Regions from separate parts of the Clostridium sp. Marseille-Q7071 genome, predicted to be linked through region 3. Evidence: a T-box and tRNA genes for the amino acid it is inferred to sense, from the RefSeq annotation. Region 3 holds a T-box; the other regions hold tRNA genes.
What was found. The T-box of region 3 lies ahead of ACWPW7_RS07430 (valine--tRNA ligase). A T-box ahead of a tRNA ligase gene usually reads a tRNA of that ligase, here a tRNA-Val.
Positions count from the first base shown of each region.

Region 1: it has a tRNA-Val gene. The T-box ahead of ACWPW7_RS07430 (valine--tRNA ligase) is inferred to sense a tRNA for this amino acid. The anticodon was not compared.
Region 2: it has a tRNA-Val gene. The T-box ahead of ACWPW7_RS07430 (valine--tRNA ligase) is inferred to sense a tRNA for this amino acid. The anticodon was not compared.

Region 1 covers NZ_CBCOPR010000001.1:2,085,820-2,091,264, reverse strand. Annotated here, with positions in the region: gene ytxC (putative sporulation protein YtxC) at 1-265, opposite strand, end outside; gene ACWPW7_RS09775 (DUF6873 family GME fold protein) at 447-1,154, shown strand; tRNA gene ACWPW7_RS09770 (tRNA-Cys) at 1,401-1,474, opposite strand; tRNA gene ACWPW7_RS09765 (tRNA-Gly) at 1,479-1,553, opposite strand; tRNA gene ACWPW7_RS09760 (tRNA-Phe) at 1,561-1,636, opposite strand; tRNA gene ACWPW7_RS09755 (tRNA-Asp) at 1,665-1,741, opposite strand; tRNA gene ACWPW7_RS09750 (tRNA-Val) at 1,750-1,825, opposite strand; gene hslO (Hsp33 family molecular chaperone HslO) at 2,254-3,129, opposite strand; gene ACWPW7_RS09740 (class I SAM-dependent DNA methyltransferase) at 3,320-4,057, opposite strand; gene ACWPW7_RS09735 (small, acid-soluble spore protein, alpha/beta type) at 4,214-4,456, opposite strand; gene ACWPW7_RS09730 (peptide ABC transporter substrate-binding protein) at 4,824-5,445, opposite strand, start outside.
Region 2 covers NZ_CBCOPR010000001.1:631,781-637,225, forward strand. Annotated here, with positions in the region: gene ACWPW7_RS02925 (NAD(P)/FAD-dependent oxidoreductase) at 1-868, opposite strand, end outside; tRNA gene ACWPW7_RS02930 (tRNA-Glu) at 1,248-1,322, shown strand; tRNA gene ACWPW7_RS02935 (tRNA-Val) at 1,328-1,403, shown strand; tRNA gene ACWPW7_RS02940 (tRNA-Asp) at 1,409-1,485, shown strand; tRNA gene ACWPW7_RS02945 (tRNA-Thr) at 1,491-1,565, shown strand; tRNA gene ACWPW7_RS02950 (tRNA-Glu) at 1,594-1,668, shown strand; tRNA gene ACWPW7_RS02955 (tRNA-Val) at 1,673-1,748, shown strand; tRNA gene ACWPW7_RS02960 (tRNA-Asp) at 1,755-1,831, shown strand; tRNA gene ACWPW7_RS02965 (tRNA-Thr) at 1,837-1,911, shown strand; gene ACWPW7_RS02970 (double-cubane-cluster-containing anaerobic reductase) at 2,379-3,524, shown strand; gene ACWPW7_RS02975 (acyl-CoA dehydratase activase) at 3,540-4,301, shown strand; gene ACWPW7_RS02980 (ATP-binding protein) at 4,505-5,445, opposite strand, start outside.
Region 3 covers NZ_CBCOPR010000001.1:1,597,327-1,602,771, reverse strand. Annotated here, with positions in the region: gene ACWPW7_RS07430 (valine--tRNA ligase) at 1-2,625, opposite strand, end outside; T-box leader at 2,800-3,017, opposite strand; gene ACWPW7_RS07425 (hypothetical protein) at 3,786-4,319, opposite strand; gene ACWPW7_RS07420 (tetratricopeptide repeat protein) at 5,092-5,445, shown strand, end outside.

The DNA of each region.
Region 1 (5,445 bases), 490 kb from region 3:
ATAAATATTTTGAAATATTTTTCTTACAAAACTCCTTTATAACAACTTTAAAAAGTACAGTACCTATATATAAGTTAAACATTCTATGAAACTTCTCATCAAAATTCTCATCATCACAATAAACTTTAACAATATGAAGATTGTTTTCTAAGCTTTCTGAAATACCTACCGTTACATTCTTTAATTTAAAATAATTTCTGGCATTTCTTATCTCATCTATTATATACTCTTTGCTATCATCCTGTATCAATGTTAATAATAACATATAGCTCACTCCTTTATAACATGGCTTAATTACCACAACTCAAAAGCTATAACTTGTAAATTAATTTTTAAAATGCTAATATAATTTTAAAAATTATTTGTCTATCTTATTATGCGTTTTCTTACAATGGATATGCATTAATAATTTAAACATTTATCGACATTCGAATTGAGGTGATAAAATGAAACTTGCTATAGTAGACTTTAGAATTTCTAATAGTGAAATAAAAGCCTTACAGACTTTAGGTTGTAAAGTTTTAAAATGTCCTCCTAGCACTAAACTATATGATGCTGTATGTGGTCATCCAGATATGCTAATTCATACTATTTCAAAAAGCATGTTAATGACACACCTTAGCATGGACAAAACTTTCATCAATTTATTACAAAATGATTTTAATTTTGATGTTATATTTTCTAAAAGTGAGCTAAATGAAAAATACCCCTATGATATTACTTTAAATGCAGTAAATCTAAAGAAGTATTTTATACATAATATTAAATATACTGATGAATTTTTATTGAAATACATGACAAATAAAACTCTTATTAATGTTAAACAAGGTTACACTAAATGCTCTACTGCAATAGTTAATAATAATGCAATTATTACTAGTGATAAGTCAATTGTAAGAGCTTTAAAAGAAACAGATGTAGATATATTGTTACTTCCTCCTGGGGATATTGAACTCCCTGGATTGAATTACGGTTTTATAGGTGGTAGTTGTGGTCTATTGGATGAAAAAAACTTGGTTTTTTATGGAAGCCTTAAAAATTATAAATATGGTAGTGAAGTATTGGCATTTTTAGATAAGCACAATATAACTCCTATTTATCTTAGTGATAATAACTTAATTGATAGAGGTAGTATTTTCTTTTTAGATATCTAAATTCATTTGTATGTTTTTCTTTTAAAAAGGATTTTACATATAGATATAAAATGAAATATTAAAAGCATATAAAGTTGATAGGAAATATGTACATATTTCCTAAACTTATGGGATTATTATTTATATTAGAAAATATTTATTTTATATATAGTTAAAAAGAGAGATAAAATACACTCTTAACATTAAGGGTAATCAATTTATTTTTATATCAAGCAAAAAAGCATTGCTAAATAGCAATGCTTTTTTTGGAGGCGCCACCCAGATTTGAACTGGGGATAAAGGCTTTGCAGGCCTCTGCCTTACCACTTGGCTATAGCGCCATATTGGAGCGGAAGACGGGATTCGAACCCGCGACGTTCACCTTGGCAAGGTGACGCTCTACCACTGAGCCACTCCCGCACTTGTCTGGTGGCTCGAGCAGGAATCCAACCAGCGACACGAGGATTTTCAGTCCTCTGCTCTACCGACTGAGCTATCAAGCCAAAAATAACTGTCATATTCAAAATTAAATGGCGACCCAGAAGGGACTCGAACCCTCGACCTCCGGCGTGACAGGCCGGCACTCTAACCAACTGAGCCACTGGGCCATATTATATGGTGGTCGCAACAGGGATCGAACCTGTGACCCTCTGCTTGTAAGGCAGATGCTCTCCCAGCTGAGCTATGCGACCACTTCCTCTCGACAACCTGCCGAACACATTTATATTTTATAAGAAATATGCATTATTGTCAATAGATTATTTTGCCATTTAAAGAAATTATTTTTATATTACTCTATTTTTTGAAATATATCTTTTATTTTCTTATATTTTAACAACCTATTAATTTGTTTATTAATTAAGAATGAAAAATGAAAGATTTATAAAGATCTCCTTATACAATTGAGAACTGACAATGAAAAATATATAACAACTTTTCTTCTATGGCAGAATTTTAAATTTGATTTCTTTTTTAAAGTACTGAGTATTTTCTATAATAAAAAGAAAAGAAAAGTTAACTTAAATAACCTTTCCTTTTTTAAAACCCTCAATAGAATTATTAGTGAAGATTTAATTTCAACTATAATTTTTTATTCTTAATTTCAACAGGATTACCTATTTTATAATTCTTTTAATAATTCACCTATTTGCTCTGTCGTAAAGTCATAAGCTTTATTACAAAAATGGCATTTTATTTCTTCTGTTTTTCCTTCTTCATATAAGTTTTGTAATTCTTTTTTACCTATACTAATCAAAACTCTTTCTACTCTCTCTCTTGAGCAATCACATTTAAACTCTATTTTTCCTTCTTCATATATGTTAACATCGATATCTTCAAATATATTTTTTAATATTTCCTCTATTGTCATTCCATCACTTATCATAGTAGTTATTGAAGGAATTTCTTCAAGCCTATAAGTTATTATATCTGCTAAAAACTCAGAAGCTCCTGGCATCATTTGAATTATAAATCCACCAGATGCTTTTATGCTTAAATCTGTATCAACTAATACACCTAATGCCACTGCAGATGGTGTTTGCTCTGAAACAGTAAAATAATAGGCTAAATCATCACCTATTTCACCAGTATATATAGGAACTTGCCCTATATACGGATCTTTAAGCCCCATGTCTCTTATAACCTTTAGATAACCATCTTTCCCTATAGCCCCTCCAACATCTAATTTACCCTTCTGATTTAATGGTAAATCTACATTTGGATTTCCTATGTATCCTTTAACACTTCCATCAGCATGAGCAGTTACTACTATCCCCTCTGCTTCTCCACCTCCATTTATATTAAGAGTTAAGCTATCTCCTTTAGCTTTAAGCATAGCCCCCATTAAACCTCCAGCTGTCAGCATTCTTCCTAAAGCTGCTGATGCAGTAGGCGTACAATTATGAGCCTTTATCCCTTCTTGAACCATATTTGTAGTTATTGCCGCTATTATCCTAACATCACCATTATGTGCTGTTGCTCTTACTAACTTATCCATCTTCTTCCTCCTAGTTTAAATCCATATATTTGTATATCTTCAAAAACCACTAGCCAATACGCTAGTTTATTTTTTTATTATGTTATCTTATTAAAACTCACCCATAGCACTGCTATGAGTGAATTTTATTTCTTAATCTAATATAAAATAGTATTACTATTTTTAACTAACTATTTTATACAACTTAAATTTATTTTCTTAATACATAGGTAATTCTTTCAGTTTTTTCACTTACTGGTATATTATCATAACAATCTAACTTTTTCTCTAATTTAAATCCTAACTTTTTAAAAATATCCTCAATATCTTCTTCACTGTAAGCTCTCTCACAATGTTCTTCATCAAATCGTTTATAAACTTGTCCTTCTCTTACAAAAAAGGTTAAGTACATATTTACTATATCATCCTCTAAGTAATTTTCCCATATATATACAACATCTTCACTATCATAATTAAAAATGTTATTTCCTAATATATTAATAAGTTTATGTCGCGAATTTACATCAAATATAAACAATCCATCTTCTCTTAATAAGCTATAGACACCTTCAAAGTATTTTTTTAAATCTTGTTTTTCTGTAATATAGTTAGTAGAATCTAAAGCACAGGTAATTAAATCAAAATTATTTTTTATGTTCAAATTACATATATTTTGGCAAAAAACCTTTGCTCTTATACCGTTACCACGAAGTTTTTCTTCTGCTATTGTAAGCATTTCTTGTGATAAGTCCACGGCGTAAACATTTTGAAAGCTTTTACCTAATTCTACGGTTAAATTCCCTGTGCCACAGGCTAAATCTAAATAGTTTCTTCTTTCTAAGGAGTATTCCTCACATATTTTTAATATTTTTTCACCCCAATTTTTATAATCCACATCACCATAAATAAGTTCATCATATATACTGGCAAAATTCTTATAACAGTACATTCTTCTTCTCCTTAAAATTATATAAAATTAATAAATTCTTATAATAAATAACAATAATATATTACAGCTTTTCTAAATATTTGTCCAAAGTTTTATAATTAAATATATTAAATGTTAAATCAACAACAGTGCTAAAAATTCATAGTATTTAATTTATTAATATGCATCTTCATTTTTAGGAATATTTAACATCTTCTTTTTCTTAGTCATCAATCCCCCAATTCGTCCTGTTTCCTCTGCGGTAAGACCACTCCATCCTAATTCTTTTACCTTATCTATAAGTCCTAATTCTTCTGCAATTTCATATTTTATCTTTTCTCTCATCTCCTCATAAGGAGTTAATTCTTTATTACTTTTAAGCTTAGCTTTGATAACCTTTTTTAATGGCGTTTTTCCCATGTTTATACCCCTCCTGCTATAGTTATATTCTCTACCAGGAAAGGTTTTTTATACCTAAATATTGCCTAATAAACTTAAATTTTAAAAAATATTTTTTCTAAAAATAATTTTTGTATTTTATTCTTTTAATAATGTTATATTTTATTTAATATTGTAAATTTATTTTTATAAATTGGTAAATAAAACTGTTCCTTTATAAATGTATTAGGCTATACATAGATATCCTGGTTCTGAAATTAATGTTTATGCCAAAATAATTAGCCTTTTAGTATTCTAATTAAAACTATTAAATTCACAGTATATATTTCATAGTTCACAATTCAGGTATAAATAAAAAATAGAGCAAAATTGCTCTATTTTTTATTTTTTATCTGCCTTCAATATAAGTATGTTTTAAATCAACCGTTCCAAAAGTTGGAGATGAGTAATTCTTAACATATTTGCGAACATAAGTATTTTTAAATCTCCATACTCCAGGACTAATTGCTGCATCTTCATAGACTAATATTTTTTCCGCATCAGCAAAGATTTTAGCTCTTTCTTCTGAATCCTGTGTTTCACTAGCTTTCTTTATTAGTTCATCATATTTAGAATTTTTCCATCCAGTTCTGTTCATACCAGAATTTGATGTCCATAAATCAAAGAAAGTGTTAGGATCATTGTAATCTCCAGTCCATGCTTGAGATGCAATTGCGTAGTCTCCTGAATCTGTTCTGCTTTGAAATACTGCCCACTCGCAATAATCTGGTTGAACATTTATACCTAATACTGCTTTAAAGTTTTCTTGTTCAAATTCTGCAAATTCTTTATCTCTAGCACTAGTACCAGATTGAATGAATTGGATAGTATGTTTAGACGGATCTGGATCTAATCCTTCTTCTTTTAATCCCTCTACAAGTAAAGCTTTAGGATCTGGATTATCCTTCTTTAAATCCTCTAATGGTTCAGATTTAACTTTTTCTCTAAATTCTACTTCACCTATTTGTACT
Region 2 (5,445 bases), 970 kb from region 3:
GTACAGATCTATATGAGTATGTTCCAAAATGATTTTCTAAAAAGCCCTTTAATTCATCTTTTGAAAAATTATTCATCATATCAATTTTTAAAGATACATATTTTCCTTTAGATAAATTATAAGAAGCAATTCTACTAAGTTGAAGAATAGGAGGACCAGAAATACCGTAATCTGTAAACAATACCTCTCCAAATTCACTTCTTCTTAATTTATCATTTACATATATATGTGCATTTCCATCAAATTTAACACCAGATAGTGCTTTTAACTTATTATGATTTAATTTAAGCTGCACAAGAGCTGGAATAGGATTTATTATATTATGTCCTAGCTTTTTAGCCAAGGTGAAACCAGAACCATCAGAACCGGTTTTAGGTGCACTTTTTCCTCCTGCACAAAGTAAAAGCTTGTTGCAAATAAAGTTTTTTTCATTATTACAATCTATAATGAATTTGTTCTTATAATTTATTTCTTTTACTTTATGATTTAAATAAATAGGAACTTCCCTTTCCTCTAGAGCAAATCTAAAGACATCCAGTACAGAAGAAGATTGTAAGGACATAGGATACATTTTGTCACTATCTAAGGTAACTAAATATAAACCAATTGAATTAAAAAATTCTACGGTATTTTTTAATGTAAAGTTTTCAAAGACCTTATTAAAAAAAGTTTTATTTTCACTATGGTACCTTAAAATATTTATATTTTTATTGGTTATATTACACCTTCCATTTCCTGTGGTAAGAATTTTCTTACCTATCCTATCATTACTTTCTAGTATAGCTACATCTATGCCTAGGTCTTTTGCCATAATAGCAGCCATAATTCCTGAAGCACCGCCACCAACTATAATAAGGTCATGTTTCAAAATAAAATCTCCTTTCTAAAAAGAAAAAATAATGTTAAACTTATTATAAGTATTACTAATAAAACCATCAAGTAATCATTAATAAATAATTTATGGCATATTAGTCATAAATTATTTAATCTAGAATAGAATATATATTGTGAAGAAATATATAAGTTTATTTTAAAATTCTATAATAAATTTCAAATTATGACTTTTTTCTTATAGAAAAGTGCCAGTAAAGTTGTTGATTTATCTAGGTTTATAATATGAAATGAGCTTTTATGATAAAAAGTGAAATTTTTTTTGAAAAATTGTTGACATTGTTAAGAATTTTAGGTATTATATTACTTGTCGGGTGTGCGTAAAGCGCCGACCTAACAAAAGTAAAATGACATATGGCTCCTTGGTCAAGCGGTTAAGACACCACCCTTTCACGGTGGTAACAGGGGTTCGATTCCCCTAGGAGTCACCATTAGTGGTCGCATAGCTCAGCTGGGAGAGCATCTGCCTTACAAGCAGAGGGTCACAGGTTCGATCCCTGTTGCGACCACCACATATGGCCCAGTGGCTCAGTTGGTTAGAGTGCCGGCCTGTCACGCCGGAGGTCGAGGGTTCGAGTCCCTTCTGGGTCGCCACATAAGCTGGCATGGCTCAACGGTAGAGCAGCTGACTTGTAATCAGCAGGTTGTAGGTTCGATTCCTATTGCCAGCTCCATTTTATAAAAAATAAAAAAGTCGTCATTGGCTCCTTGGTCAAGCGGTTAAGACACCACCCTTTCACGGTGGTAACAGGGGTTCGATTCCCCTAGGAGTCACCATTATGGTCGCATAGCTCAGCTGGGAGAGCATCTGCCTTACAAGCAGAGGGTCACAGGTTCGATCCCTGTTGCGACCACCATAATATGGCCCAGTGGCTCAGTTGGTTAGAGTGCCGGCCTGTCACGCCGGAGGTCGAGGGTTCGAGTCCCTTCTGGGTCGCCATAATTGCTGGCATGGCTCAACGGTAGAGCAGCTGACTTGTAATCAGCAGGTTGTAGGTTCGATTCCTATTGCCAGCTCCATGAAAAACTTGAATGGAAACATTCAAGTTTTTTCGTTATGAAGAAATACTATAAAAATAATTATTTATGATTCCTAAGAGTATTTAATATATCTATAGATAGGTACATAATCATTGAAAAACAAAAATTCACAATTGTCAAAATATATGTTAACATTAACTCAAGACGAAGTTGGTTATAGTCGTTTATCCTTTAATTAAAATTTTCCTTTTGTATTTAAAAGCTCAACTACATATAGTTGAGCTTTTAAACTGTAATCAAAAACAACTGGTAGAAGATCTAATATTAATAATTTTATTTTATAAAAAAGCAATAAAATTGGACAAGATAATGAATTGACTGCTTGAAAGATTTAATTAGAGTATTTTAAAGAATAGAATTATTAAAACTAAAAGATATTAAAGTTCAAGTGTTTATAAAGGCTATATAATATTTTACTCACATATTATATATTTGGAGGGTTTGTAATGAATAATTTACCAAAAAATTTTGAAGAGTTTAATGAAACAAGAAGAAACGGATTTATTAAAGTTAAAGAGTTAAAGGATAAAGGACAAAAGGTAGTAGGTACATTTTGTACTTTTGCACCAGTAGAGGCTATATATGCGGCAGGTGCATATCCAATAAGCCTTTGCGCTGTTAGTGAAGAAACTATTCCAGATGCAGAAAAACATTTACCTAAAAACTTATGTCCACTTATAAAAGCAAGCTATGGATTTGCATTAACAGACAAGTGTCCATATACATATTTTTCAGATTTAATAGTGGGAGAAACTACTTGTGATGGAAAAAAGAAAATGTATGAATATCTAGAAGAAATAAAACCACTACATGTTATGCAATTACCTCAAAATACTAATAGAGAACATGCTCTTAAAGTATGGAAAGAAGAAATCAAATATTTTATAGAAAAGCTTGAAAATCAATTTGATGTTAAAGTAACAGAAGAAGCACTTAAAGAAGCAATTAAAACTCGTAATGAAGAAAGAACTGTGTTAAAAGAGCTTTATTCATTGGGAAAATTAAATCCAGCACCAATAAGTGGATTACAACTTCATAAAATAATAGATGCAACTCACTATACTTTTGATAAAAAAGAACAAAATAGAATGTTAAAAGAAACAGTAGAAGATATAAAAGCTAATTATGATGCAAAAAAAGATACTTATAAAAATGGACCAAGAATATTAATTACTGGTTGTCCTATAGGTGGAGTAGCAGACAAAGTTTTAACTGCCATTGAAGAAAGTGGTGGAGTAGCAGTTTGTTTTGAGAACTGTTCTGGAATTAAAGAAAAAATTAGATTAGTTGATGAAACAAAAGATCCAATTGATGCATTAGCAGAAAAATATTTAAGTATTCCATGCTCAGTTATGGCACCAAATGATGGTAGATTAGATTTAATTAGCCAATTAGTTGACGAGTTCTCAGTTGATGGCGTTATAGATATAACATTACAAGCTTGTCATACTTATAATGTTGAGACCCATAGAATTAAGAAATTTGTAAATGAAGAAAAGAAAATACCATACATGAGTATAGAAACAGATTATTCTACATCAGATATTGGACAACTTAAAACTCGTATGGCTGCATTTATAGAAATGCTTTAAAAGGAGAAGATAAGTGTGTACTATATAGGAATAGACATAGGATCTACTGCTGCTAAAGTAGCTATATTTGAAGATGATAGTTTAAAAGACACTTTTGTTATGCCTACAGGATGGAGCAGTATTGAAACTTCAAAAACTATAGACGAAAAATTAAAGTCTATGTGTATATATGAAGAAAATAGAAAAGTAGTAGCAACTGGATATGGAAGAGTTTCTGTCCCTTATGCACATAAGTCAGTAACGGAAATAACCTGTCATGGTAAGGGAGCTTCATATCTTTTAGGGGAAGATTGTACTGTAATTGATATAGGTGGACAAGATACTAAAATCATAACTGTTAAAGATGATATGGTTACAAATTTTATAATGAATGATAAATGTTCTGCAGGTACAGGAAGATTTATTGAAATTATGTCTAATATATTATCAGTAGATATAGAAGAATTATGTAATTTAGCTTCCAAGGGAGGAAATACTACAATAAGTTCAATGTGTACTGTTTTTGCAGAGTCAGAAGTCATAAGTCTTATAGGAAGTGGGAAAAAAAGAGAAGATATAGCATTTGCAATTATTGACTCAGTAGTTACAAAGGTGTCTTCATTGTGTAAAAAACATGATGAAGGAGAAAAATATTTTTTAACTGGTGGTCTATGTGAATGTGACTATATTATAGAAAGTCTTAGTAGTAAATTAAATAGTGAAGTAAAATCAGATAAACTAGCTAGATATGCTGGCGCAATTGGTGCAGCAATATTAGCTAAAAAAATAAAAAAATAGTTAAGAGGCTGCCACTTTAGGCAGCCTCTTAACTATTTTTATTGGTATAGTATTATTTAAAACATATATAAAAGTTATACTAAAAAATGAAGTATGGATACAGTAGATGGAATATTAATAGCTTCTTGTACTACTATAATAATTAATGAATTAAGAAGAGATGAAGAAAATCTTGTAGAATAGAGAAAAGGTAACATAAAAATTTATGTTACCTTCTTTACTTTAGATTTTTTTAGTATTCTAATGTCATTTCCATAAAATTTAAAAAGACTAAAATTACCGAATAATCTCGAAGTAAATCTTTCAGAATAAACATCTGATAGTTCGCTTAATGCATAATTGGTGGAAATAAGCATTTTCTTTTGCTTTAAAAGCTTTGTATTAAGTAAATTAAAAAGTTCTTTTTTAGAGAAGTCTGAGATTTGCTCTGTGCCTAAGTCATCAATTATAAGCAAATCACAATTTATAAGACAATCTTCCATATTACTGTTGTTATTAAATTTAACTTCTTTTAAAGCAGAAATTAAATCATCAGAGGTTTTGTAAACTACAAAATATCCATTTTCAATAAGCTCTTTAGCAATACAATGAGATAAAAAAGTTTTCCCAGTTCCTGAATTACCGTAGAAAAGTAAATTATCTTCAACATCGTTAAAGCTTTTTATAAATTCTATAGCTCTTTCATAGTTACGTTCCATATTTATTCTAGAACTTACCTTTTCATTATTATTTAGCTTATTAGTAAAATAATTTATGTTAAAGTTATTAAAGTTATTTTTATTAAGTAAATGCTTTAAATCTGAGTTATTGTAATAAAGTTGAACTAAATATTGTTTATAGCAATTACACTTTTCTATATAGATATATCCTGTGTCCTTACATTTATTACATCTATACTTTAAAGTTAAGTAATTAACGTCATATCCATTAGAAGCCAATAGTTCACCTTTTTTCATTCTAAGATCTATAATTTTTTCTTTTATAGAGTCTATGAAGGTTTCTTTGTTATCCATAGATTTGATTGCTGCTAAGGATAATTTTAAAGAAAGTTTTTTAATTTCGTCCTCTATTTCTATAACCATAGGTAGTTTTTGCTCAATTTCTTCTTTTCTTAACTTTAAAGCATCTTCTTCAGATTTGCGAA
Region 3 (5,445 bases):
ACTTTCAAGTACAGCCTTATACATTTCTTTGTATTTTTCACCTTTAGCTTTTTCTTCTTCAACAACTTCTGCTGGAGCTTTTGATACGAATCTTTCATTAGATAGTTTCTTCTCAACTCTATCTATTTCTGATTCTAATTTAGCTTTTTCTTTATTTAATCTTTCAAGCTCTTTTTCTACATCTACAAGTTCTAAAAGTGGCATGTAGATTTCTGCACCTTTGGAAACCACAGTAACTACATTTTCTGGAGCTTCTTCTTTAGAAGATAATATTATAACTTCACTTGCTGAAGCTAATTTTTCAAAGTAAGTTATTCCTTCTTTAAAAGCTTCCATTGCTTCTGTAGCATAGATATAGGTTTTAGCTTTTCTTGAAGGTGGTACATTCATTTCACTTCTAGCATTTCTAGTATTTTTTATAGCATCTATAATATAATTCATATATTCTTCTGCTACTTTATCTTCAAGTTCTTCTGTAAATTCTGGCCAGTTAGAAATAGTTATAGATTCACATTCTACTTTTAAATGAGTGTATATTTCCTCTGTAATGAAAGGCATTACAGGATGAAGTAATTTTAATCCTGAAACTAATACTTTATTTAAAACATTTAATACTACACCCTTAGCTTCATCATCTTCACTATATAATATTGGCTTCACTAATTCTATATACCAATCACAGAATTCTGTCCACATAAAGTCATATACTTTTTGGAGTGCTATTCCAACTTCAAACTTCTCTATATTTTCAGTAACTTCTTTAATAACAGCATTTAATCTTGATAATATCCACTTATCTGCTATTGAATAGTTTTTATTATCTTTAAACTTCTCCATTAATTCTTCATCAAAATTCATCATAACAAATCTTGACGCATTCCAAATTTTATTAGCAAAATTTCTAGCAGCTTCAACTCTTGATTCATAGAATCTTATATCATTTCCTGGTGCATTTCCTGTAACTAATGAAAATCTTAGTGCATCTGCTCCATAGCTTTCAATTACTTCTAGTGGATCTACACCGTTGTCTAGAGACTTAGACATTTTTCTTCCTTGATCGTCTCTTACAATACCATGAATAAGTACAGTATCAAAAGGTACTTCTTCCATATTGTATAATCCTGAGAATATCATTCTAGCAACCCAGAAGAAAATAATATCTGGACCAGTAACTAAAGTACTAGTTGGGTAGAAATATTTTAGGTCTTCTGTATTTTCAGGCCATCCTAATGTTGAAAATGGCCATAGTGCTGAACTGAACCAAGTATCTAAAACATCTTTATCTTGCTCTAAATTTGTAGAGTTACATTTAGTACATTTTTCTGGTGCATCTACTTTAACTATTATCTCACCACAATCTTTACAGTACCAAACTGGAATTCTATGTCCCCACCATAACTGTCTTGAAATACACCAATCTTGAATATTTTCCATCCAGTTAAAGTAGATTTTTTCAAATCTTTCTGGAACAAACTTAGTTTTCTTTTCTCTAACCACTTCTATAGCTGGCTTTGCAAGAGATTCCATTTTAACATACCATTGTTTTGATAACATTGGTTCAACAGTTGTATTACATCTATCATGAGTTCCAACGTTATGACTATGAGGCTTTATCTTTACTAAATATCCTTGTTTTTCTAAATCTTCTACCATAAGCTTTCTAGCTTCATATCTATCAAGTCCTGAATATCTTCCATAGCCTTCACTTATAGTTCCATTTTCCTCTAAAACAACTACCTGTGGAAGATTGTGTCTTTTTCCTACTTGATAGTCATTTGGATCATGGGCTGGAGTTATTTTAACTGCTCCTGTTCCAAATTCCATATCAACATAATCATCTTCAACTATTGGTATTTCTCTATCCACTAATGGTAACTTAAGCATTTTACCAATTAAATGACTATATCTTTCATCTTTAGGATTTACTGCAACTGCTGTATCTCCTAATAATGTTTCTGGTCTTGTAGTAGCAATTTCAACTTTTTCATCACTACCTACTACAGGATAGTTAATGTGCCAGAAAAATCCTTCTTGCTCTTCATGTTCTATTTCAGCATCTGAAAGTGCTGTCATACATTTTGGACACCAATTAGTAATTCTATTTCCTCTGTATATAAGGTCATCATTATATAGTTTTACAAAAACTTCTCTAACTGCCTTATTTAAGTTTTCATCCATAGTAAAGGCTTCACGAGTAAAATCTGCTGAACATCCCATTTTTTTAAGCTGTTCTCTTATTCTATCTCTATATTCATCTGTCCATTCCCAAACCTTTTCAAGGAAAGCTTCTCTTCCCATCTCTTTCTTTTTTAGGCCTTTTTTAAGCAGTGCATTTTCAACTCTTACTTCTGTTGCAATACTGGCATGATCTTCACCTGGAAGCCAAAGAGTACTATATCCTTGCATTCTCTTAGTTCTTATTAGAATATCTTGAAGCGTATTATCAAGAGCATGACCTAAGTGTAATTGACCTGTTATATTTGGTGGTGGCATCACTATTGTATAAGGCTTTTTACTTTTATCTACTTCTGGAGTAAAAAATTTCTTTTCTTGCCACCATGCATATAATCTTTCTTCAAAGTCTTTCGGATCATAATTTTTAGCTAAGTTCTTATTATCTTCCATATTAAGTCCTCCTATCAATTTTTATTTCTCACGTAACTGAAAATACACCTAAATGGAGCCATAAAGAGTTACGGTATTGTTCCTAAAAGCTGTGTTTTCATAATGAATTTAAAATTAAAATGTTTCTTCACAAGGTAAAAATTTATAAAAAAATAAAAAAGAGCCTTTCATCCCCAAAAGGACGAAAAACTCGTGGTACCACCTTTTTTCCCTGCAAAATTACAGGCTCATATAAACTAACGATTTGACAACCGGCTTTATCTACTAAAAATATATTCGATAAAGAAGCTCCAAAGCTACCTTCAGATTGTTCCATATAGAAGACCTCTCAGCCGCAGAGCCTTCCTCTCTTAATACTTCCAAATCCTACTCCTCTTCTTCAACGCTTTTATCACTGTTTAATTATTAGTACATTATATAGAATAACTAATAAAAAGTCAATACTATTTTAATAATTTAACCTGTTATGCTATATAATATTAGTTAGATAAATATGTATTAAACATATATTATCCAATAAAATTAAACATGAATATTCTATAGCTAAAGTGTGTTTTAAAAATATTATCTAATCAATAAAATAGCAAAGATTATGAGCTATATTTTACTTTCCATTCGTGTTAATACACTTATATAAATATATATATATTTTTTTTTCAAATTTACAAGTATATATAGGCTATCTACTATGATTATGTAAATCTGAATAACAGTCTAATATCTTAGTAAATTTTTACGAATTAATTCTATAACTTTAATAAATATATTTGTATAATTAAATTGAGTTCTATTACAAAATTTATGAAACAATTTTTTTAAATTTTTTCTGCAAAAGTGAATCTATGTCAATGCCTTAAGCTCAAAAAATTGGACTTTTCACGCAAATTTTCAGCTAAATATTCACATTTTTTTTATAATTAATATAAACTACACTTCCATGTATTCTTTTTATATAAAGCTCTACTATTGTATCTTTAAATTCTTTTGTATAATGCTTTTGACCATTTGACGTTACAAATACTTTCTCATTTTTTCTTACTATAAACTTTATTATTTGTTGAATTATTTACTTTGTTTGTCTTTTTCGTGCTCTTTAAAAATCATAAAATGATCTAAAAATACAAATTGATGCTATAAAAATGTATTCATAATCAATACCTCTATTTTCTACCATCACATTTTTGCTTTTGATGAAAATAAGTGACACAACATATAGTTATAATAGCTATAACTATAGCTATCAATTTTATTTTTTCATATAATGTGCGTGACGTTTCAATCTCTATATACTTTTCAAACCAATCTTCTCCTGAACTCCATCCACTATTATTATCCTCTGACCAAATCTTTACTGGATTCTTATCTCCAAGGATTTCGTTGCAAATCCATGCTGTTATCCAATAATTTGCATCATTTAAATTACCTCTTTTAAATTCTGATATGAAAAAATCTACAACTGGTTCACCCATTTGAATAATTTCATCATATTCCATTTTATTAGCTTTTATTTGTTCATATGGATTAGAATTTTTGGGGTCAATCATGTTTTCTAGTGATATAATCTTTTTTAAATTTAAGTTTACAACTTCAATCTGAGAGCGTGTTAAAGTTATCTTTTCTTTTAGTGGATTTCTTATGATATCAAAACCTATAATTATAAATCCTACAAAAAATAATAGTATTATAGAAAGCAAAATATTTTAAACGAATATTAACTTTCATTTTTCCCTCCTAGTAAAATATAATTAATTAGTCGATTTCAGAATAGCACAACCATTCATATTACTGATGTTACAAAATATCTATTGTATATTTTACTTCACTAACCTCCGAATATGATATACTCACCTAATTAAATTTCTGTAGATTTGTAAATAAATTTTATAAAATTTCAACTTAGATTATTATTCCCTCATTTAGGTACACATAAGTTTATCTAAAAAAATTGCTGTTTTGAAAAAATTATCCACACTTTTTTAATTATCAATTCTGCAATCATCTAAAATATAATTAATTATACGAAATAGTTATCTCTGTCTACTAATTATAAATTATATAAGCTCTTATTTTATATTATTACACATATTGTAAAAAGTTTCCCCTTGAGTAGTAAATAAATTTCCTATTTTATTACTTTTTACTTAAAAGACTTATATAAGACATTAATAATTCTTAGTTTAGTAAGTATCATCAATTATAGTAAAAAAGTCTTTTAAATCTTCAATTGTTGTAGTAGCATTTGTGTTACAAAACTCTAACATATATGTTATCTTTATTAATTCTTTGTTTTCAATGAAAGATTAACATATTTTGTTGGAGTTTTTATATTCGTAAATTATGCTAATTAATTTAATTTAAATACATAAATATAAAAATAAAATGTAAATATTTTTTAAACCTAGTATAAAAAATCTTTTTATGGTAATTATTACAAATAATAAAGAACATTTTATTGGAGGGTTATAAATGAGCTATTTTGATAAAGCAAATGAGCTTTATAATAATAAGAAATATGAAAAGGCAATTTCTATGTATACAAAAGCAGTAGAAATGAAAGAGAATGAAGCGGCTTCGCTATATAATACAGCAGTGTGTTTTATTAAGCTTAAAGATTTCCCAAAAGCTATTGCTACTCTGCACTGTGCTATAAGATTAAAAAGGGAAAGCTCTTACTTTTTTAACTTAGGCTATTGTCATGCGATGCTAAATAATAATAATAAAGCTCTAAACTACTTCAATACTGCTTGGGCCTTAAATCATGGCGATAAAGAATGTGAAAAGGCTATAAGTATAATACTTGAAACCTATTACAACAAAAAT